One region of the Streptomyces sp. MCA2 genome, then DNA from elsewhere that is predicted to be linked to it. Evidence: predicted binding sites of a transcription regulator. Region 1 holds the regulator's gene; the other holds the start of a gene.

Evidence for each region. Region 1 encodes HrcA, which represses chaperone genes, less so after heat shock. Its sites were predicted from a motif close to TTNGCACTCNGNNNNNCNGAGTGCNAA; they were not measured.
Region 2: the regulator HrcA is predicted to act here: its motif matches at 2,063-2,089, upstream of groL (chaperonin GroEL).

Annotation. Positions count from the first base shown of each region.
Region 1 is NZ_JAMJFM010000042.1:74,423-77,832, forward strand. Features, by position in the region: gene dnaJ (molecular chaperone DnaJ) at 1-968, opposite strand, end outside; gene hrcA (heat-inducible transcriptional repressor HrcA) at 969-1,985, opposite strand; gene M8I34_RS29320 (MBL fold metallo-hydrolase) at 2,180-2,914, shown strand; gene M8I34_RS29325 (DUF3097 domain-containing protein) at 2,978-3,410, shown strand, end outside.
Region 2 is NZ_JAMJFM010000012.1:32,422-35,831, reverse strand. Features, by position in the region: gene thrC (threonine synthase) at 1-851, shown strand, start outside; gene M8I34_RS12350 (MoaD/ThiS family protein) at 928-1,206, shown strand; gene M8I34_RS12345 (cold-shock protein) at 1,631-1,834, shown strand; gene groL (chaperonin GroEL) at 2,217-3,410, shown strand, end outside.

The DNA of each region.
Region 1 (3,410 bases):
TCGCCCCGGCCGCCGCCGCGCAGATGGGTCACTCCGCGCTGGTGCAGCGGGATCGACTGGCCGGACTGGGTGCCGGGCCGGACATCGATCTCCTCCACCCCGTCCAGCGTCTCCAGCGGGCACTTCGTGCCCAGCGCCGCCGCTGTCATCGGGATGGTGACCGTGCAGTGCAGATCGTCGCCGCGCCGCTGGAAGACGGAGTGCGCCAGCTCGTGGATCTCCACGTAGAGGTCGCCGGCGGGGCCGCCGCCGGGGCCGACCTCGCCCTCGCCCGCGAGCTGGATGCGGGTGCCGTTGTCGACACCGGCCGGGATCTTGACGGTCAGGGTGCGGCGGGAGCGGATCCGGCCGTCGCCCGCGCACTCGGGGCACGGGGTCGGCACGACCGTGCCGAAGCCCTGGCACTGCGGGCAGGGCCTGGACGTCATGACCTGGCCGAGGAAGGACCGGGTGACCTGCGAGACCTCACCGCGGCCGCGGCACATGTCGCAGGTCTGCGCCGAGGTACCCGGCGCGGCTCCCTCACCCGTGCACGTCGTACAGACGACGGCGGTGTCGACCTGGATGTCCTTGGTCGTGCCGAAGGCCGCTTCGTTCAGCTCGATGTCGAGCCGGATCATGGCGTCCTGGCCGCGGCGGGTGCGCGAGCGCGGTCCGCGCTGCGACGCGGTGCCGAAGAAGGCGTCCATGATGTCGGAGAAGTTGCCGAAGCCCGCGCCGAAGCCGCCCGCGCCCTGGCCGCCGCCCGCCTGCGAGAGGGGATCGCCGCCGAGGTCGTAGACCTGCTTCTTCTGCGGGTCCGACAGGACCTCGTAAGCGGCGTTGATCTCCTTGAACCGCTCTTGGGTCTTGGGATCCGGGTTCACGTCCGGGTGCAGCTCACGCGCCAGCCGGCGGAAGGCTTTCTTGATCTGGTCCTGCGAGGCGTCACGGCTGATGCCGAGGACCGAGTAGTAATCCGTGGCCACTTACGACTCCGCGAGGATTTGTCCGACGTAACGTGCCACTGCGCGTACCGCTCCCATCGTTCCGGGGTAGTCCATGCGGGTCGGTCCGACCACGCCGAGTTTGGCGACTGCCTCGTCGCCCGAACCGTAGCCGACCGTGACGACCGATGTGGACGCCAGGCCTTCGTGGGCATTCTCATGCCCGATACGTACGGTCATGCCCGAGTCCTTGGCCTCCCCGAGCAGCTTGAGCATCACCACATGCTCCTCAAGGGCCTCCAGCACCGGCCGGATCGTCAGCGGGAAATCGTGCCCGAAGCGCGTGAGATTGGCGGTACCGCCGATCATCAGCCGCTCTTCGGTCTCTTCCACCAAAGTTTCCAGCAACACCGACAGCACTGTCGAGACCGTGCCGCGGTCGTCCTGCTCGAAGGACTCCGGGAGATCCTGCACCAACTGCGGCACATCCGCGAACCGGCGGCCGACGACCCTGCTGTTGAGCCGGGCCCGCAGGTCCGCCAGCGAGGCCTCGCCGAACGGCGCCTGGCAGTCGATGAGCCGCTGCTCGACCCGTCCGGTGTCCGTGATCAGTACGAGCATCAGCCGGGCCGGGGCCAGCGCCAGCAGTTCGACATGCCGGACCGTGGACCGGGTCAGGGACGGGTACTGCACGACCGCGACCTGCCGGGTCAGCTGCGCCAGCAGCCGGACCGTGCGGCCCACCACATCGTCGAGGTCGACGGCGCCGTCCAGGAAATTCTGGATCGCCCGCCGCTCCGGGCTGGACAGCGGCTTGACGCCGGCCAGCTTGTCGACGAACAGGCGGTAGCCCTTGTCGGTCGGGATGCGCCCGGCGCTGGTGTGCGGCTGGGCGATGAATCCCTCGTCCTCCAGGGCCGCCATGTCGTTGCGGACGGTGGCCGGGGAGACGCCGAGCTGATGGCGTTCGGTGAGCGCCTTGGAGCCGACCGGCTCCTCCGTCCCGACGTAGTCCTGGACGATGGCGCGCAGCACCTCCAGCCTGCGTTCACTGAGCATCCCGCGCACCTCCAGTCCGGCCGTCCGCCGTCTCGTCTCTCCTGGCACTCACACGGGCCGAGTGCCAGACCCTGAGCCAGTGTACGGCCGGGTAGCACGGACACGGCAAGGGCAGCCGCGCACAGCACCCGCCCGATGACCGTGTTCGGCCGATCTGTCGGGCAACGCTATCGCGATGGCGCTAGCGTCTCGGTATGCACACTGCTTGGGAAGAGGCCGGTTGGGAACGACTCGGTGACGGTGTCGCCAGGCGCCGTATGCCGGGCTGGGACGAGACGATCGGGGTGATCGCGGGGACCACCGGCGTCATGATCGTCGACACCGGCGCGACCCTGCGCGACGGCGCGGATCTGCGGCGTGCGATCCGCGGCGTGCTGGGCCGGGAAGTGACGCATATCGCGCTCACCCACCCCCACTTCGATCATGTGCTGGGCACCGCCGCCTTCGCGGGCGTCGAGGTCTTCGGCGCGGCCGGACTGAGCGAGCTGCTGCGCCGCGGCAAGGACGAACTGCGGCACGACGCGATGCGGCACGGCGTCGAGAGGGACGCCGCCGCCGAGGCCGCCGATCTGCTGGTCGCCCCGCACCACCACGTCCACGGCCAGCTGACCGTCGAGCTCGGCGACCGGCAGGTGCTGCTCGCCAATGTCGGCCCCGGTCACACCGCCCACGATCTGGCGGTCCTGGTACCGGGCCGGGGCGGAGACCCGGAGGTCGTCTTCTGCGGCGATCTGGTCGAGGAGTCCGGGGAGCCCCAGGCGGGCCACGACGCACTGCCGCAGCAGTGGCCCGGCGCGCTGGACCGGCTGCTGGCCCTCGGCGGCGAGGACGCGCGGTACGTTCCCGGCCATGGCGCCGTGGTGGACGCCCGCTTCGTCCGTGCCCAACGCGACGCCCTGGCCACCCGCTTCGGCGTCGCCCCGTCCTGACCACCGCCCGCCCTCCCCACGACTGCATACAAACAAAGATCAACGGAGAACAGGTCCCACGCGATGCAGAACAGGCGCTACAGCCCCGACCTCACCCCGCCCTGGAAGAAGCAGCAGCCCGCGCCCGAGGTGCCGGCCGAGCCCGATCTGGTCGTCGAGGAGGTCACCTCGGGTTTCTGCGGCGCCGTGATCCGCTGCGAGAAGACCGCACAGGGCCCGACGGTCACCCTGGAGGACCGCTTCGGCAAGCACCGGGTCTTCCCCATGGAGCCGCGCGGCTTCCTGCTGGAGGGGCGGGTGGTCACTCTCGTACGCCCCCAGGGCCGGCCGGCGGCCACCACCCGGACGCGGACGGCATCGGGATCACTCGCCGTGCCCGGCGCCCGCGCACGGGTCGCCCGCGCCGGGCGCATCTATGTGGAGGGCCGGCACGACGCCGAGCTGGTGGAGCGGGTGTGGGGCGACGACCTGCGCATCGAGGGCGTCGTCGTGGAGT
Region 2 (3,410 bases), on a different contig from region 1:
CCTGCTCCTCCACCGGCAACCTCGCCGGTGCCGTCGGCGCCGCCGCCCGCCGCGCCGGTTTCAAGTCGTGCGTCTTCATCCCGCACGACCTGGAGGCCGGCAAGGTCGTCATGGCCGCGGTCTACGGCGGCGACCTGGTGGGCATCGAGGGCAACTACGACGACGTCAACCGCTTCTGCTCGGAGCTCATCGGCGACCCGCTGGGCGAGGGCTGGGGCTTCGTCAACGTCAATCTGCGTCCGTACTACGGCGAGGGTTCCAAGACCCTCGCGTACGAGATCTGTGAGCAGCTGGGCTGGCAGCTCCCGGACCAGATCGTCATCCCGATCGCGTCCGGCTCGCAGCTCACGAAGATCGACAAGGGGCTCAAGGAGCTGATCGCCCTCGGCCTGGTCGAGGACAAGCCGTACAAGATCTTCGGCGCCCAGGCGGAGGGCTGCTCGCCGGTGTCCACGGCCTTCAAGGCCGGGCAGGACGTCGTACGCCCGCAGAAGCCGAACACCATCGCCAAGTCGCTGGCGATCGGCAACCCGGCCGACGGTCCGTACGTGCTCGACATCGCCCGCCGTACGGGCGGCGCCGTGGAGGACGTCAACGACGAGCAGGTCGTGGACGCGATCAAGCTGCTGGCCAGGACGGAAGGGATCTTCGCGGAGACCGCGGGCGGCGTGACCGTCGGTGTGACCAAGAAGCTCATCGAGGCCGGAGTCCTCGACCCCGCCCTGTCCACCGTCGTCCTGAACACCGGTGACGGTCTCAAGACGCTGGACGCGGTCGCCCCGACGACCGGGCCCACGGCGACGATCCGTCCGGATCTGGACGCGTTCCGCGCCGCCGGCCTGGCAGGCTGAGGCCGTCGGCCGGTCCGCGGACACGGCCGAGCCACCGCCCCGCACTCGTACTCCGTATTTCCTGGAAGGCTGAACCATGAGCGTCAAGGTCCGCATCCCCACCATCCTCCGCACGTACACCGCCGGCCAGGCCGAGGTCCCCGCCGAGGGCGCGACCCTCTCCGAGGTGATCGCCGACCTGGAGCAGAACCACCAGGGCATCGCGGCCCGTGTGCTGGACGACGCCGGCAAGCTGCGCCGCTTCGTGAACGTGTACGTCAACGACGACGATGTGCGCTTCGAGCAGGGCCTGGAGACGCCGACCCCGGACGGCGCGGGCATCTCGATCATTCCGGCAGTGGCCGGCGGCTGCTGATTTTTCGCCATCTCTTCGCCTGCTTGACCGGAATTGCCCCGTCCGCCAGAAAGCGGACGGGGCAATTCCATGTTGTGAAAGGGGATACCATTGGGGTGATCCCCTTCCGGATATCACCCGGCGCGTGCCGAACGCATATGTGTTCGTGATCAGTTGTGCCCAAAGTGTGTGCGGTTTTTGTCGCCTAGGTGCGCTATGCCCGGCCCGACTTGCCCTGGAGAACCGGGATTTCACCGCATATTGCCGATTCTCCGGCCCCAGATTTCTCGTCCGATTGACCTGTTGCTCTGGGCATCTGTGCAGATACATTCAGCGGCGGTCGACGCGTTCCGGCGCACACCCCACGGGCTTTTCGCGGGGTGAGGTCTGACCCGGGTCCGCGGAGTGCGGTCCTGCGCAAGGGCCAGTAATAGGGGAGTTAGGCATGGCTCAGGGCACCGTCAAGTGGTTCAACGCGGAGAAGGGGTACGGCTTCATCGCGGTCGACGGTGGTGCGGATGTTTTCGTCCACTACAGCGCGATCCAGATGGACGGCTACCGCACCCTCGAGGAAGGTCAGCGGGTCGAATTCGAGATCTCGCAGGGCCAGAAGGGGCCGCAGGCGGACATGGTCCGGGTGGCCGGCTGAGGCGCCGACCGACTGCTGCGTAGGGAAGGCCCGTACCCCGTCGGGGGTGCGGGCCTTCTGCTGTCCGCCGTCGGCGGACAGTGGGGCCGGCGGAGGCGGGCGGGTCGCCGCGGGGCATCCGTGTCCATGCAGGTCCACCCGTGCGCGCCCGTCAATCGGCCACCACTTCCGTCGGAGGCTTCTTCGAAGCTGCCTTGCACTCAAGGGGTGCGAGTGCTAATCATTGCGTTAGCACTCTCCCAGTGAGAGTGACAAAGAAGGACCGGGTCGGTGAGGCCCGTAGGCCGCGTGGTGCAAGGAACCGCACAGGTCTACAGGTCGTCCGTCGCGGGCGCCAGCGCGGTCCGGAGCAATCCACCCCAGTCCGGGAGGACCACTTCACATGGCCAAGATCATCGCGTTCGACGAGGAGGCACGGCGCGGTCTCGAGCGCGGGATGAACCAGCTCGCCGACGCCGTCAAGGTCACCCTCGGCCCCAAGGGCCGCAACGTCGTCCTCGAGAAGAAGTGGGGCGCCCCCACGATCACCAACGATGGTGTTTCCATCGCCAAGGAGATCGAGCTCGAGGACCCGTACGAGAAGATCGGCGCCGAGCTGGTCAAGGAGGTCGCGAAGAAGACGGACGACGTCGCCGGTGACGGCACGACGACCGCGACCGTCCTGGCCCAGGCTCTGGTCCGCGAGGGCCTGCGCAACGTAGCCGCCGGCGCCAACCCGATGGCCCTCAAGCGCGGTATCGAGCGTGCCGTCGAGGCCGTCTCCGCCGCCCTGCTGGAGCAGGCCAAGGACGTGGAGACCAAGGAGCAGATCGCTTCGACCGCCTCCATCTCCGCCGCTGACACCCAGATCGGCGAGCTGATCGCCGAGGCCATGGACAAGGTCGGCAAGGAAGGCGTCATCACCGTCGAGGAGTCCCAGACCTTCGGTCTGGAGCTGGAACTCACCGAGGGTATGCGCTTCGACAAGGGCTACATCTCGGCGTACTTCGCGACCGACATGGAGCGCATGGAAGCCGCGCTCGACGACCCGTACATCCTGATCGTCAACTCCAAGATCAGCAGCGTGAAGGACCTGCTGCCGCTCCTGGAGAAGGTCATGCAGTCCGGCAAGCCGCTGCTGATCATCGCCGAGGACGTCGAGGGCGAGGCCCTGTCGACCCTGGTCGTCAACAAGATCCGTGGCACCTTCAAGTCCGTCGCCGTCAAGGCCCCGGGCTTCGGTGACCGCCGCAAGGCCATGCTCGGCGACATCGCCATCCTCACCGGTGGCACCGTCATCTCCGAGGAGGTCGGCCTCAAGCTGGAGAACGCCGGCGTCGAGCTGCTCGGCCGCGCCCGCAAGGTCGTCATCACCAAGGACGAGACCACCATCGTCGACGGTGCCGGCGACAGCGAGCAGGTCCAGGGCCGGGTCAACCAGATCCGCGCCGAGATCGAGAACAGCGACTCGGACTACGACCGCGAGAAGCTCCAGGAGCGTCTGGCGAAGCTGGCCGGCGGCGTGGCCGTCATCAAGGCCGGTGCCGCCACAGAGGTCGAGCTCAAGGAGCGCAAGCACCGCATCGAGGACGCCGTT